Regions from separate parts of the Massilia sp. P2_C2 genome, predicted to be linked through region 1. Evidence: riboswitches for the same ligand, from Rfam matches in the RefSeq annotation. Region 1 holds a riboswitch; each other region holds the start of a gene.
The links. A riboswitch is a leader RNA that binds a small molecule or an ion and turns the genes downstream of it on or off. The one in region 1 is predicted to bind thiamine pyrophosphate.
Positions count from the first base shown of each region.

Region 2: it holds a riboswitch for thiamine pyrophosphate, as region 1 does, so the genes downstream of both, AC1DYX_RS20645 (TonB-dependent siderophore receptor) here and AC1DYX_RS12280 (D-amino acid dehydrogenase) in region 1, are expected to answer to the same signal.
Region 3: it holds a riboswitch for thiamine pyrophosphate, as region 1 does, so the genes downstream of both, thiC (phosphomethylpyrimidine synthase ThiC) here and AC1DYX_RS12280 (D-amino acid dehydrogenase) in region 1, are expected to answer to the same signal.

Region 1 covers NZ_JBFUDR010000083.1:13,237-21,382, reverse strand. The annotation lists partial or broken gene AC1DYX_RS12285 (hypothetical protein) at 1-308, opposite strand, end outside; gene AC1DYX_RS12280 (D-amino acid dehydrogenase) at 477-1,730, opposite strand; TPP riboswitch at 1,847-1,949, opposite strand; gene AC1DYX_RS12275 (hypothetical protein) at 2,071-2,202, opposite strand; gene AC1DYX_RS12270 (hypothetical protein) at 2,672-3,343, opposite strand; gene AC1DYX_RS12265 (hypothetical protein) at 3,522-4,037, shown strand; gene AC1DYX_RS12260 (NAD(P)/FAD-dependent oxidoreductase) at 4,117-5,421, shown strand; gene AC1DYX_RS12255 (EexN family lipoprotein) at 5,603-5,845, opposite strand; gene AC1DYX_RS12250 (sensor histidine kinase) at 6,283-6,996, opposite strand; gene AC1DYX_RS12245 (hemerythrin domain-containing protein) at 7,155-7,661, shown strand; gene AC1DYX_RS12240 (response regulator) at 7,671-8,146, opposite strand, start outside.
Region 2 covers NZ_JBFUDR010000196.1:6,973-10,797, reverse strand. The annotation lists gene AC1DYX_RS20645 (TonB-dependent siderophore receptor) at 1-1,313, opposite strand, end outside; TPP riboswitch at 1,395-1,493, opposite strand; gene AC1DYX_RS20640 (DUF535 family protein) at 1,551-2,507, opposite strand; gene AC1DYX_RS20635 (glutathione S-transferase) at 2,777-3,484, shown strand; partial or broken gene AC1DYX_RS20630 (aldo/keto reductase) at 3,593-3,793, opposite strand.
Region 3 covers NZ_JBFUDR010000013.1:33,402-37,226, reverse strand. The annotation lists gene AC1DYX_RS03080 (HEAT repeat domain-containing protein) at 1-820, shown strand, start outside; gene AC1DYX_RS03075 (DUF971 domain-containing protein) at 817-1,101, shown strand; gene AC1DYX_RS03070 (MOSC domain-containing protein) at 1,201-2,046, opposite strand; TPP riboswitch at 2,176-2,279, shown strand; gene thiC (phosphomethylpyrimidine synthase ThiC) at 2,356-3,825, shown strand, end outside.

The sequences.
Region 1 (8,146 bases):
GTGACGTCGCTGAGCAGATAAGTATTGTTGCCCGCGTTTCCGGCGGTGTTATCTCCGCCTTGCAAGCTCAACAGGCAAGTTTCAGCCGGGGTTGCCGGATTGCCGCCGGTGTAGGTGACGCAGCCCGATTCGGTGCCGTTCTGTTGCGCTCCGTTGCCGTTGTCCTGCACGGTCACGACAGTGTTCACGGCGCCCAATCCGGTGCCGGTTTGCTGGGCACCAGTCTGGTAGACCAGGTTTGCAAAGGCCGGCGCTGCGCTGGTTAGAAGTGCCGCGGTTGCTGCCAATCTCGGAACAGTAGATTTCATCACGTAGCTCCTGGATTCGTTTTTCGGTTTCATAACGATCGGATACTGCAATTACTATGTATGCAAGGAGCGTTCCTATGCACACATTTTGAGCGCAATCAAAGACTTGCGTGATGAGAATCTGTGACAATCTGGAGATGTGTAAAGTTTACCGAAAGTTGCGAATTGTCAGCATTGCAAATTATGGGCGATTTCCGGCCTTCGGCCCGAAACAATGTCCGCGATGGCCCGCCCCGAGCCGCAGCCCATCGTCCAGCCGAGCGTGCCGTGGCCCGTGTTCAGGTACAGGTTCGCATAGCGGGTACGGCCGACGTATGGGACGTTCGACGGCGTCAGCGGCCGCAGGCCGGCCCAGTACGTCGCGGCGTCGTAGTCGCAGGCGCCGGGGAACAAGGCGCGCACGCGGCGCGTGATGGCGGCGCAGCGCACGGGATTCAGGTCGCGGCTGTAGCCGTTCAGCTCGCATGTGCCGGCCACGCGCAGCCGGGATCCCAGGCGCGAGAACACGAGCTTGTGGCCATCGTCCGTCAGCGATACCGTGGGCGCCGCGTCCGGGTCGACGATGGGGTAGGTGGCGGAATAGCCCTTGCCCGGATAAATCATCAGCCGGATCCCGAGTGGGGCCAGGAGCTGCACGGAAAAACTGCCCAGGGCGACGACGACGACATCCGCGTGCATCAGCCCGTGCCGGCCGTCGGCGTCGATGATTTCCACGGCGCGGACGACGTCGCCGTCGGGCACGAGACGCGTGACCGTCGTGTTGTACAGGTAGCGGATGCCGGCGTCCGCGCCGCGGGCGGCGAGCTGCGTCGTGAATTGGTACACGTCGCCCGATTCGTCGCTGGGCGTGAAGTCGCCGCCCACGAGCTTGCGCCGCACCGGGGCCAGCGCCGGTTCGATGCGCACGACTTCGTCGGCGTCGACCGTCATGCGCGGGCAGCCCAGGTCGCGCATCGCAGCGGCCGCGCGGCAGGCCCTGTCGAATTCCTTGTCATCCGTATAGAAGTGGAGAATGCCGCGCGTGAGATGGTCGTAGCAAATGCCCGTCTCGGCGCGCAGCGCCTGCAGGCTGCGCCGGCTGTAGTCGGCCAGGGCGACGATTCGGCGCAGGTTGGCGGCCACGCGGCCCGGGGCGCATTCGCGCACGAACTGCAGGCACCAGCGCCACTGCAGCGGGTCGGCGCGCAGGCGGAACAGCAGCGGGGCGTCTTCGCGGCCGAGCGCCTGCATGACTTTCAGCAGGCCRGCCGGCGTGGCCCATGGTTCCGCATGCGACACGGAGATCTGGCAACCGTTGGCGAAACTCGTTTCCTGCGCGGGACCGGGCTGGCGTTCGATCACCGTCACGTCGTGGCCCGCGGCGCGCAGATACCATGCGGTAGCGGTGCCGACGATGCCGGCACCCAGGACGATGACGTTCATTGCCGCACCGCCTCAGCGGATGGCGTCAGGCGCAAGGAATGATTGGAAACAGGACAGTGCATGCCGCTCCTCGTTGGCGTCGTGGTGACGGGCACCCGCGAAAGGACCAGAACGGCGAGACACCGTATCCGCTTCCCTTCGCTGGCATTACCCAGATCAGGTTCAGAGGGTGTTTCTCACCCGCGCCGCGATGCGGCTGCAGGACCCCTAGCGTTGCCTTATGGCAGGGACGATTCTAACCGGACGAGCACGTGGCGGTAAAGCGGACGGAGAAAGGACAATGCGAGCCCGCCGGCGCGCGGGCGCGGCCGGATCGGGTGGCGTGCCGCGCGGCGCGCGGTCAGGCCGTGGCGGCGACGGTGGCTACGGCCAGCGTAACGGTGGGTTTCACCGGTTCGCGCCGGTCGTGGCAGGCCACCATCATGAGGCAGGCAAGGAGCAGCAGGCTCCAGCGCACACGATGCGATTTCATAGGCCCTGCTTTCAAAAAAGGTGTGCATATAAGTGTACACCGTTCTCTTCCTGCCCCGAACCGTCCTGCTGACCGTGTTCGTATCTGACAGGCGTCACTTCCCCGCCTCCCGCCATACAAATCTCGGCGGCAGTGCCCGACGTTGCCGCCGGACTCGCCACGGGTAGCGCAGACTGCGCCGTTAAGGCGCCGGATGCGAGCCGATGCAAACCGATTTGACCGTCACGCCAAACGCAAAATGCGCTTCGTTTGCGCCCCCCGCAACCCTCGTTCGTGTCCGCTTGGTTTTCGCGAACGTGATATGTCTGCGGTATGGATTGACTGACGGCCCATTGGTGATCGTACTATTGGTGATCGTACTTATGGTGCTTACCAGTTTGATCCTGATAGGTGCGGAAGGTTCACTCAGGGGTAACGCTCGTGGCGTCGTTTCTGTGGAACGCCGCACGGCGCGGTGCGCCGCCCTCGCTTAGAAACGATAGCCGATGCCGATGCGCGCGACAGGGTAGATCTTGAACGAACTCGTGTCGTCGCCGAGTTTCCGGCGCGCGGTTTCGACGTCCTGGGCCAGCCTGTTGCAGACGGTCGACGACACCGTGCACCCGCTGACGGCCAACTGGACGTTCGGGCTGCCCTGGTAGAACACGCCGAGGTCCGTGGTGACGTGCCAGCCGGCCGGTTGCGCCAGGGCGTTGCCCCAGCCGATGCCGAGGTAGGGCGCGGCCTTGCGGAAGTCGACGCGTCCGCTCAGGATGCCGACGTCGGAGGCAGTATAGAGGTTGCCGTTGATGTTGAACGTGCCGTTACCGTTCGGCTTGCCACGAACGTCGAACTTGTTGCCGTTGTAGACGGCGCCGCCCGTCAGGTGGAAGCTGCCGCCTTCGGTCAGGTACCAGTCGACCAGGATGTCGAACGTCTGCAGCTTGCCCTTGAAGTTGTAGTCGACGCCATCCGACGTCTTGTCGAAGTCGTGTTTGAGGTAGTTGGCGCCGAAGCGGCCGTTCAGCTGGGTCGTCATGGGCACGACGACGTGGGCGCCCACGCCGGTGGTGCCGATATCGGCCGTGGCGCCAACCTGGGCGCTGGCGGCACCAGCCGCCAGCAGGGCTGCAACAGCCGGCACGGTGTGTTTCGCGAACATCAGAAGCCTTCCTATGGAATATGATTCGCGATTGTAACCGTGCACTTGCCGCAAAGGAACGTTTATGGCCCGGTGTGTCGTATCCTGCACGCAACGACTATGTAAGCATCTGTTGCAGCCAATTGCACATGACATTTCGTTTGATAAACTCGAATCATCCATTCACAGCGAGGTCATCATGAAATCCCTGATCTTCGGCGTGGCGCTGTGCGCCGCCGCTTTCCCCGCCCTGGCGCAGACCAACGTATCGGTCAGCGTCGGCCAGCCCGGCTTCTACGGCCGCATCGACATCGGCGACTACGTGCCGCGTCCCGTCGTGTACGCGCCGCAGCCGGTCATCATCGCGCCCGCGCCGCAGTATGTGGCCGAACCCGTCTACCTGCGCGTGCCGCCGGGGCATCGCAAGCACTGGGCCAAGTTCTGCGGCCGCTACGGCGCCTGCGGCCGTCCGGTGCTGTTCGTCCGTGACGAGTGGTATACGAACACCTATGTCCCGCGCTACCGCGAGCATTTCGGCGGCTACCGCGAGGGTTACCAGGGCGGTCCGCGTGAGGTGCGCGTCGTCGAGCGCGTGGAATACCGCGACGGTCCGGGCCACGGCCGGGGCCATGGCGATGGCTGGGAACATGGCCGCGGTCATGGCGAAGGGCACGGCAACGGCCACGGCCATGGCCATGGCCACGACCGCGACTGATCCGTGACGGGGCCTTTCGCCGCCCCGTAGTAAACTGCTCTGCGAGCCCGACAGACGGGCGTTATCCACGGAGGCAGGCTTGCAGAGCGATATCGTGATCGTAGGCGGCGGGGCGGGTGGCCTGGAACTGGCCTGCAAGCTGGGCCGCAAACTCGGACCCGGCAAGGTGACGCTGGTCGACAGCCGTCTGTACCACGTGTGGAAGCCGTCGCTGCACGAGGTGGCAGCCGGTACGCTCGATATCCACCAGGAAGGCCTGTCGTACCAGATGCTGGCGCACGATCGCGGTTTCAGCTTCGTGTACGGTGCCATGACGGCGCTGGACACCGGGGTAAAACGGCTGACGATCGCTGCCGTCGTTGGGCCCGGCGATGGCGAGGAAGTGCTGCCGGAACGCAAGCTCGGCTATCGCTCGCTCGTGATCGCGGTCGGCAGCACGTCGAACTACTTCGGCGTGCCCGGCGCGCGTGAGCACACGATTTCCCTGAATGCCACCGAGGACGCGGAGCGGTTCCGCCTGCGCCTGCTGCGCCTGCTCGCACAGGCCGAGCAGCAGAAGGAAGATGGCGGTCCTGACGCCGGCCTCGACATCGTCATCATCGGCGGCGGGGCCACGGGCGTGGAACTGGCGGCGGAATTGCGCGAAGCGTCCGGCGCCTATGCCGCCTACGGCTTCCGCCGGCTGCAGGTGCAGCGCGACGTGCGCATCACGCTGATCGAGGGCGCGCCGCGCATCCTGGCGCCGCTGCCCGAACGGGTGTCGACGGCGGCCACGCGCCTGCTCGACCAGCGCGCGATCAAAGTCGTCACGGATTGCCGTGTCAGCCGGATCGACAGGCACCAGGTCAACGACAGCAAGGACAATGTCTACCCGGCCGACCTGTGCGTCTGGGCGGCGGGCATCCGCGCGCCCGAGTTCCTGGGCGCGCTGGGCCTGCCCGTCGCCAAGGGCGGGCAGATCGAAGTCGATGCGCATCTCCGCGTCAAAGGCGTGGCCGACGTATGGGCCCTGGGCGATTGCGCCGCGTGCACGGACGGCAACGGCAAACCGGTGCCGCCGCGCGCCCAGGCGGCGCACCAGCAGGCCGACTACCTCGTCAAGACGTTCATGAACCTGACGGGCGGCCATCCGCCGCCGCTGGAGCCCTATGTGTACCGCGATTACGGCTCGCTCGTGTCGATCGGTCGCGAGACCACGGTGGGCAACCTGATGGGTTCACTGCGTGGCGCCAGCCTGTTCGTGGAAGGGTTCATGGCGCGCATCATGTACATGAGCCTGCACCTGCTGCACCACAAGGCCGTGCTCGGATCCCTGCGCACGGGCCTGATGGCGCTGGGGCGCTTCCTGATCCGCAGGACGACGCCGATCGTCAAATTGCACTAGGTATCCCTAACGATACCGTTCAACATACCGACAGCGATTCCGAAACCCGAACATCATATGCTCCTTGGGCGTTGTGTATTGCGCGACATCTCCGAGGCAGGGATGACTGCAGTGATCAAGTGCCGGAAGCTTTTCGGTATGTCGGAAAGTGAACAGCTTGCGGAGTGCAAATGAGCGATGTTTATTGCATTGTCTTGGCCCATTTCCGAACAGCCTGGACCGCGTTCATGCAGGCCTCGGAACTCCGCACGCCGAGTGGCTCTTCATGGCAGGACGCAAGCTTTTCGCGTGCCTCAAGCTGGTGGTTGTAGTAGTAATCGACGGTCGTGGAATCGGAGCAGCCAGCGGAGAAGAGACACAGGCTTGCAAGGATTGCACGAACCGTGCCGCCCTCCGCGGCAAGCAGAATGGTGTGAGATGTCATCAACGCCCCCGTCCAATGATGTCGTCAGTAAATAAATGCTGACAAAATATATATGATTCTTGTCAATCTTATACCCCTTGTTCGGCAGATCAATTTATCGCGCATACTGTCGAGAAAATGTCGGCCAGGTGACTCGCTCCCGCTACACCGAAATCGTGAAGATGGGTGTCAGTCTCGGCAGCGTCATGGCCTTGGTGTGCGAACGGACCCAGGCGCTGACACAGGCGGGAGCCGCTGTTGTCGAGCTGGCAGAAGGAAGCGACATGGTCTATCGTGCCAGCACGTATGGGTGGCGAGGAGGTCGCGGTATTGCTGACCCGTGTCGACGGGCCGTCTGGCGTAAATGCCCATTGCAAGCGGCTTGGTGTGGCGGGGCCTGCCCCCGCCCGCCGACCAGTTCGTGCCTACGAATAGGTTTTAAGCTGCGGCGGAAGAAATCAGGCGTTCTGCTTCGGCAGGATCAGGGTCAGCGCCGACCCCTTGCCGTCCGGCCCGGGGCCGAGGGTGAGGGAGCCGCCGAGCACGCGGGCACGCTCGCGCAGCATGCGCAGCCCGTGGCAGCTGAGGGAAGGGGCGACGCCCGCGCCCGGACCCACGCCGTCGTCGCGCACGGTCAGCATGGCCTGGTCGCCATCGTCGTCGAGGATCACGTCCACGGACGTCGCCTGCGCATGCTTGAGGACGTTGCGCAGGCCTTCCTCGGCGCAGCGCAGCAGCGCCACGCCCTGGGCGCGGCTGTAGTCGGCATCGTCGTCCGGCATGCTGGCGCGCGCCTTGATGCCGTGTTCGCGGCCCCATTCCTGCACGAGCTCCGCGATGGCCGCCTTCGGCCCGAGGAATTCGAGCTTGTCGTTCCAGAGCGCCAACTGCATCTTGCGGTTGGTCTCGATAATGTTGTTCAGCAGTTGCTTCATCTGCGCGGCACGATCGCGCTGCGGCTGCTCCTGCAGGTGTTGCGCGAGCAGGCCGAGATGCATCGTCAGCGCCGTCATCGACGAGCCGAGGCTGTCGTGCAGCCGGCGGGCCAGCAGACGCCGGTCTTCGTCCCAGCAGGTCGTCAGGTGGGCCAGGAGTTCGGCCAGCTCGGCGGCACGCGCCGCATGCTGGCTGTCTTCCCCGGAATCCGGCGGATGAGGTTCCGAAACTTTCATGGAGGCAACCAAATTATGTTTCTCTGGATGATACAACAGCTTGGGCCGGGGCGGCGCAGGAATCGTCTTTGTGAGTTCCCGTACAGTGCGGTGTTGCATTCCGCGCGAAGCTGAGGGCTCTGGCCGATGCCAAAACCCTAGTGAAGAAGGAGCCCAAGATGACTACGAGAACGCAATCCGGTGCGCAGGCCGGCACCCAGTCGAACGCCATGGCCGCGGGCCAGGACGCCATTGCCCTGCTGACCGCGGACCATCGCGAAGTCCATGAGATGTTCGAGCAATTCGAGCAGCTGGGCGACCGCGCCAGGGCAAGCAAGGAAAAGCTGAAGGAAAAGATCTGCAAGGCGCTGATCGCCCACACGACGATCGAAGAGGAAATCTTTTATCCGGCCGTGAGCGCGCAGGTCGAGGACGCCGAGGACCTGGTCGAAGAGGCCATCGTCGAGCATGCCGCGGCGAAGGATCTCATCAAGCAGTTGCAGGAAATGGAGCCGGACGATGAATTGTTCGACGCGAAAGTGAAAGTCCTCGGCGAGCAGGTCGACCATCACGTCGAGGAGGAAGAGAAAGAGATGTTCGCGAAGGTGAAGAAGAGCGGCCTCGACCTGCTCGCGCTGGGCCAGGAAATGGCCATGCGCAAGCAGGAGTTGATGGATACGCTGTAACGGCGCGCTTCAGCCGGCCGCGGCCGACGAGGCCGGGGCCGGTACCGGTTCGCCTTCGCGCGGCCGCGCCGCCGCGGCGCCCAGCTGCTCGAGCAGGGCGTTCAGTTCGACCGGTTTGACGAGGTGCAGGTCGAAGCCCGCGTCGAGCACGCGGCGCTGGTCTTCTTCGAGGCCATAGCCCGTCAGCGCGATCAGCCGCATGGCACGTGCGGCCGGATCCTCGCGCAGCCGGCGCGCCACCTCGTAGCCGTCGATGCCGGGCAGGCCGATGTCGACCAGGGCGACATCCGGGTTGTGGGCACACGCCAGGCGCACGCCTTCCACGCCGTCGCCGGCCTGCAGCACGGGATAGCCGAACGACTCCAGCATCGTCGCCATCATCTCGCGGCCGTCGTCATTGTCTTCGATCAGCAGCACCGTCGGCTTGGCGGCTTCGTGTGGCCGGGCGCGCGCCGGCGTGTCCGCGGCTGCGGCCTCCACGCGCG
Region 2 (3,825 bases), on a different contig from region 1:
TTCGTCAGGCTGACGATGTCCTGCGCGAACAGCGCGCTTTCCTCGTCGCTGCGGCGCTCGAACACGGGGCCCGTCACGCGGTCGGCGGCGGCGTGCGGCGTCACGCGCGGGCTCCAGAGATTGCTGTAGCCGACGAGGTCGTAGACATAGTCGCCGAAGCTGTCGTGGCGTTCGGAGTACGACGTGCCGACCGTGAGCGCATGGCGCAGTTCGCCCGTCGAGAACTTGCCCTGCACCTGCGCCTGCACGCCCCACGGCGTCTTGCGCTCGCCCGTGCTCTGGTAGTCGTACACGTCGTAGTCGCCGTTCGAGCAGTAGCCCGGATAAAAGCCCGCGCCCTCGTTGCTGCAGCCGTAGGGGAAGGCGGTGAAGTCGTCGCGCTTGAACCAATGCTTGTTGCCGGAGACCGTCGCGAGCCAGTCCGGCGCGAGCTTGTACTCGAAGCGCAGGCCGAGGTTGCTGTCCTTCGTCGTGACGGGGCGCGTCCACGGCTGGTCGTTCAGCAGCATCCTGGCCGAGACACCGGTCGGCAGCACTTCGTTGCGGATCAGCTGGAAGCCGGGCGCCGTGATCTGGGCCTTGCGCTGGTAATCCATGTCCAGCTGCAACAGCGCGTCCGACGTGATCTGCCAGTCGAACGCGGCGGACACGAACTGGCGGTCGCCGTTGGCGCCGCGCACGTACGGGTGCAGGTCGGCGGCGGCCGCGTTGATGCGGTAGCCGAAACGACGGTCTTCGAAGCGGCCGCCCAGGTCGACCGTGCCGTACAGCGTGCCGCGCTCCGAGACTTCCACGGTGGCCGAGCGCAGCGGCGCATTCGTCGGGCGCTTCGTCACGTAATTCACGATGCCGCCCGGCGTGGCGATGCCGGCCGTCAGGCCCGCCAGGCCTTTCAGCACTTCGATGCGCTCCTTGTTTTCCAGCGGGATCTGCGTGTCGCCCGGGATCGCGAAGCCGTCCTTGCGGTAGCTGTAGTTGTTGTCCAGCGCGAAGCCGCGGATCGAGAACTGCTCGGCATAACCGACGGCGTTGTAGGCGTCCGCGACGGAGGCGTCGAAGCGCATCGCCTCGGTGGTTGAGCGGATCGACAGGTCCTGCATCTGCGTGCGGCCCATGGCGATGATCGAGGCCGGGGTGTCGAACAGCGAGGCCTCGCCGAAGCCGCCGACGCTGGCGCGGTCGACGGCGATAAAGCGGTTGCCCGTCACGACGACTTCGGCGATGGGGTGGGGGGTGTCCTGCGTCTGTGCGTGCGCGACGAAAGCTTGCGTGATGGCGCACGCGACTGCGGTGTACTTCAATTGTGATTTCATGGTCTGCTCAATTCGCGCGCCGATGGCTGCACGCTGCTTTTTTAAAAGCCGGAGCCAACTGGGGGAAGGGCAAACAAGGGGTGGAACTGCGTTGCGCTTTCCTTCGCTGGCATTATCCAGATCAGGTACGAAGGGTATCTCTCACCCGGAAGCGGACTTCCAGGACCCCTAGCGAAGGCGCGAGTGTAGCATAATGCGCGCCCCAACGTGGTGCATGTGTCAATAGACAAGCGGCCGTCAGGCCGGTTCGGGCACCGCCGCCGGGTGCGCCACGTGGGCCCGCGCGTGCAGCAGGTGGCGCTGGATGACGGAGCGGGCCGAATCACCGATCAGGCGCCAATGCTCGCGCCGCAGCGCCGCGCGCTTGCGGTGCTTGGACGGCATCTCGGACAGCGGCTTCACGTAGAACGGCAGGGCGATCAGATAGCCGTCGCGGCCCGGCATGGCCTCGCCGCCGAGGATTTTCCAGAAGCCGTCATACGCGTTGGCGAAATGTTTTTCGGGATCGGGATCGTAGGCGATGTGCGCTTCGCTGCGGATCGCGACGACCTTGTCCATGCCGAGCGCCAGCGCGATGCCCTGCATGGCGGCGAAGCAGAAGAAGCTGGGCGAGTTGTTCGGGAAGACGCGTTCGAACGCTTCGAACGCGGCGCCGGAATCGACCCAGCGGCCCTGGTTGCGCGCGATGAACGGGACGACGGGCATGTCGACGCCGACCATGTCGCCTTCGAGCCAGCTGAACGAAAGGCGGTGCAGGCATTTGCCGTCCGCGATCAGCGCGAGGGTAAGGTCGCCTTCGGCATTGCTGCGCGACGCCATCTCGAGCTGGATCATGAAACTGCTGCCGTCGGCCTCGTGCTGCCATAGCGGCAGCGAGCGCTGGCCGTAGACGGCGTCCATGTAACCGCCGTTGAACGTCGTTTCCTCGAACCGGTAATGGCTCAGCACGGCCTGCACGCGCTGGCGTGCCGTCAGGCCCTTGATCAGGTAGTGGCGGTGACTGAGGTGGTGGAACAGGTCGTCGTGCGCCTGTCCCGCGACGTGGTTGCGGTAGACGCCGAGTTCGCACAGCGCGCGGTGGTCGCGATAATGCGCCAGCACACGCAGGCTCCGTGCGACGCACAGCATCCACGACGACAGGTCGTATTGGCTCCGACGGGCCATCCAGTGTTTGGTCAGGTGAGCGAAAATCATGGTGCGCTCCGGATTCGTTATCGGTGGTTCATCTTGCCCCGCCCGCCAAACTGGCGAGCGGTATTGTTAAACTGAAACAATTAGTTTTAAAAACACAAGATTACTGCCGCCAATAACTGTTTCCCACTTTTTTTATTGTTGTCCTCATGTCTCTCTTTATTGATCTTTTGTCAGGCAAGTGCCAGACGCAAGACTAGCACGATTGCCGCGCCAAATATCGAAATCCTGCTCAATAATTGAGTCAGACCGAACAAGTTGAGGAGCGAGGCATGGTGTATGAACTTTTTTATTGGCCGAGCATCCAGGGGCGCGGCGAATTCGTGCGCCTGGCGCTGGAAGAAGCGGGCGTGCAATACGTGGACGTGGCGCGCGAGCCGGGAGGCATGGCGCGCATGATCGCGGCGATGGACGGTGCCGACCACCCGTCGTTCGCGCCGCCGTTCCTGAAGGCGGGCGACGTGACGGTCGGCCAGACCGCCAACATCCTGATGTTCCTGGGCGAGCGCCACGGGCTGGCGCCGCAGGATGCGCAGGGAAAATACTGGGCGAACCAGATTCAGCTGACGATCGCCGACCTCGTGGCGGAGTCGCACGACACGCACCACCCGATCGCCACGTCGCTGTACTACGAGGACCAGCGCCCGGAAGCCAAGCGCCGCGCGGCCGATTTCATCGACACGCGTATCCCGAAGTACTTCGACTGGTTCGAGAACATCCTCGCGCGGCCGGAGCCGAAGGACTATCTGATGGGCGACACGGTTTCCTATGCCGACCTGTCGCTGTTCCAGCTTGTCGCCGGCCTGCGCTACGCCTTTCCCAAGGCGCTGGCCCGCATCGACGCGGGCTATCCGCTGCTGGCCGCGCTGCACGACCGGGTCGCCGCCCGGCCCCGCATCGCGGCGTACCTGAAGTCGGAACGGCGCCTGCCGTTCAACGAGGAAGGCATCTTCCGGCACTACAAGGAGCTGGACAAGTAGGGTGGGCACCCCTGTGCCCACGCGTAACGCCAACGGGGCGCAAATGTCCGCGTGGGCACGAGGTGCCCACCCGACGGATCGTTTAGGCAGAGGCGGTTCCAGCAGAGGTTAATCCCAATGCGGTGCGAAGTCGGGATCGACGAGGCGTTTGCCCCGGTCGAGCGCATCGATGGCCGTAAGATCGTGCACCGACAGGATCAGGTCGCGCGCCCGCAGATTGCTTTCCAGGTTGGCCCGCCGCGTCGACGACGGAATCACGGCATGCCCACGCGCCGGCGCCCACGCCAGCGCTACCTGGGCCGGCCTGGCGGTCCTTCAGGCGGAACGTGCCGAGGCCCAGT
Region 3 (3,825 bases), on a different contig from region 1:
CGACGACGACGCCGCCGCCGTGCGCGCGGAAGCGGCGCGCGCGCTGGAAGCCTTCGAGTCGCCGGCCGCGGTGCGCGGCCTCGCGCGCCTGCTGTCGGACGCGGACGCCGACGTGCGGGCCGCCGCGGCACAAAGCCTGTCGGAACTGAAGCTGCCCGCGTCGGCGCGCGAGCTGCTGCCCTTCATCGACACGCACGATCCGTTCGTGCGCGCGGCCGCGTTGCGCGGCGTGCGCGAGTTGCGCGTGGCCGGCAGTTTCGACCCCGCGCTGGCGGCGCTGGAAGACGCCGATCCGCTCGTGCGGCGCGAAGCCGTCGCCGTGCTGGGCTACCTGAAACGGCAGGATGCGGTCGACGCGCTGACGCGCCTGGCCATTCAGGATCCGGTGCCGGACGTGCGCCGCGCGGCGGCCGGCGCATTGGGTTTTGCCGAACAGACGCCGAAGGTGCTGGTCGCCCTGCTTGCGGCCCTGTCCGACCCGGCCTGGCAAGTGCGCGAGGAAGCGGCGACGACGCTCGGCAAGCTGCGGCTCACCGACGCCTCTCCGGCGCTGATCGCGGCGCTGGACGACGCCTGGTGGCAGGTGCGCCTGCGCGCCGCGCGCAGCCTGGGCCGCCTGCGCAGCCGCGATGCGCTGGCCGGCCTGGTGGCGACACTCACGCACACGATCAGCAACCTGAGAAAGGAAGCGGCGCTGGCGCTGGGCGAGATCGGCGCACCCGCCGCACTGCCCGCGCTGCGCCAGGCGGAAAGCGATCCGGATCCGGAAGTGCGCAAGTCCGTGCGGCTCGCGATCCAGCAGATCGAGGCCGCGGCATGACGGCGGTGCCCGAGACCATCGAGAATCACGCGGCGCGGGGCGTGCTGGCGCTGCGCTGGCCTGACGGCAGGATGGCGGCGCTCACGCACGCACGGCTGCGCGCGGCCTGCCCGTGCTCGGAATGCCGCGCGCTGCGCCGGGCCGGGGCCACGGTGGAAGCGGATGACGCCGTGCGGCTGGCGGCGATCGAGCCGGTGGGGGCCTATGCGCTGAACCTGGCGTTCAGCGATGGGCATCGACGGGGTATCTACCCCTACGAAATGCTCGCGAGCCTGGACTAACGCAATGCCAACACATCGCTAATCTCACGCGTGGGCTCGGGGAGCCCACCCTACGTATGTGGGCGGCCGTAGGGTGGGCACCCCGTGCCCACGCGAATGTCAAAACGCGATCTCGGTTTCCAGTTCCTGCCCGAGATGCACCTCCCCACCTGCCCCGGCCACCACGATGCAATTCATGCCGAAGCAGACCGCACCTTCCATGCGCGGATTCGCGCGGTAGGTCTGCAGGATGTCGAGCGGATCCGGCCCCGGCACCCCGGTAGCCTGGTCGACGGACGGGATCGGGCAGCGCGCGCACGGTTTCACGGGCCGGATCTCGACGCCGCCCACGGTCAGCGTGGCCAGGAAATCTTCTTCGCAGGCGTCGAGGCCGTCGACGACCAGGTTCGGGCGGAAGCGGTCCATCTGCAAAGGGTGGCGGCCGGCCGCGACGAGACGCGCGTTGAGGTCGTCCAGCGATGCCTGGCCGATCAGCAGCAGCGGATAGCCGTCGGCGAAGCGCGTCTGCGCCGGCACGCCGTTCGTCCACTTGGTGCTGGTCGGACGCACGGCGTCGCGGTGGAAGCGCACGAGGCGGCACGGCGTGCCCAGCACGGCCGAGAACCAGGTGGCCGCCGCGTCGCCGCAATCGGCCGCGTCGACCGTGTCGTCCCAAATCGTCACCGCGCGCCTGGCCGCGGTCTCGTCCCACGCGAGCGGCAAGGTCAGCTCATCCATGCCGGGTGCGCGCACGTGCAGCTGGCCGTCGTCCGGCAGCGGGCGGATCAGCGCCATGCGCGGGTACTCGCGCTGCGTGAGGAACCGGCCGTCTTCCGTCACGAGCATCCATTCGCGATCGTGCACGCCCAGCGCGGACAGGCCGGATTCGAACACGGTGGCGGACCGGACGGCGATGCCGGCGCAGGACTTGATCGGATAGATGAGCAGATGTGTGAGTTTGGCCATGGATCGCTTCGGCGGAGTGGAATTCTGGGTGCAAGTCAATAGTATGCACCAAACCACAACCGCTTTCCCGTTTGCCAATTCCGAAAAACCTGCGTACACTCCGTCCCGTCGCCCGGCCACCGGCCGCGGCAACCATGCTAGGGGTCCTGCGCCGTCGTCGACGGCGTGGGTGAGAAATACCCTCCGAACCTGATCTGGATAATGCCAGCGAAGGGAAGCTACAGAGTTCCGCGTGCACGTTCGCCTGCCCGTTTCTCCGCACCTCCTTCAGCTGGATCGCCGATCTTCAGTGACCAACAAGGAGTGCACTTGAACGCCGATCCGAAATTCCTCTCCGCCAGCGCCACGGTCGATGCCGCCGCAGTCGCGCCGCTTCCCAATTCCCGCAAGGTCTACGTGACGGGCAGCCGCCCGGACATCCGCGTGCCCATGCGCGAAATCCGCCAGTCCGACACCCCGGCGTCGTTCGGCCATGAACCGAATCCGCCCATCTGGGTCTACGACACCTCGGGCCCGTACACCGATCCGGAAGCCCGCATCGACATCCGCTCCGGCCTCGACCCGCTGCGCGCCGGCTGGATCCGCGAACGCGGCGACACGGAAGAGCTGTCCGGCCCGACGTCGCACTACGGCGTCGAACGTCTGAACGACCCGAAACTGGCTGAGCTGCGCTTTCACCTGCAGCGCAAGCCGCGCCGGGCCCTCGCCGGCCGCAACGTCACGCAGATGCACTACGCGCGCCAGGGGATCATCACGCCCGAGATGGAATACGTCGCCATCCGCGAAAACCTGCGCCGCCAGGAATACCTCGCCACGCTGGAAGCCGCCGGCCCCACCGGCAAGCGCATGGCGCAGATGATCGGCCGCCAGCATCCGGGCCAGACGTTCGGTGCAGCGATCCCGCGCGAGATCACGCCGGAATTCGTGCGCGACGAGATCGCGAAAGGCCGCGCCATCCTGCCGAACAACATCAACCACCCGGAATCGGAGCCGATGATCATCGGCCGCAACTTCCTCGTGAAGATCAACGCCAACATCGGCAACTCGGCCGTGACGTCGTCGATCGGCGAGGAAGTCGAGAAGATGACGTGGGCCACGCGCTGGGGCGGCGACACCGTGATGGACCTCTCCACCGGCAAGCATATCCACGAGACGCGCGAATGGATCATCCGGAACAGCCCCGTCCCCATCGGCACGGTGCCGCTGTACCAGGCGCTGGAAAAGGTGCACGGCAAGGCCGAAGACCTGACGTGGGAAATCTACCGCGACACGCTGATCGAGCAGGCGGAGCAAGGCGTCGACTACTTCACCGTCCACGCCGGCGTGCGCCTGGCCTATGTGCCGATGACCGCAAGCCGCCTCACCGGCATCGTCTCGCGCGGCGGTTCGATCATGGCCAAGTGGTGCCTCGCCCACCACAAGGAATCGTTCCTGTACACGCATTTCGAAGAGATCTGCGAAATCATGAAGGCCTATGACGTCGCGTTCAGCCTCGGCGACGGCCTGCGTCCCGGCTCGATCTACGACGCCAACGACGAAGCCCAGCTGTCCGAACTGAAGACGCTCGGCGAACTGACGCAGATCGCGTGGAAGCACGACGTGCAGGTGATGATCGAAGGCCCGGGCCACGTGCCGCTGCAGCTGATCAAGGAAAACATGGACCTGCAGCTGGAACAGTGCCACGAAGCGCCGTTCTACACGCTCGGCCCGCTCACGACCGACATCGCCCCCGGCTACGACCACATCACGTCCGGCATCGGCGCCGCCAACATCGGCTGG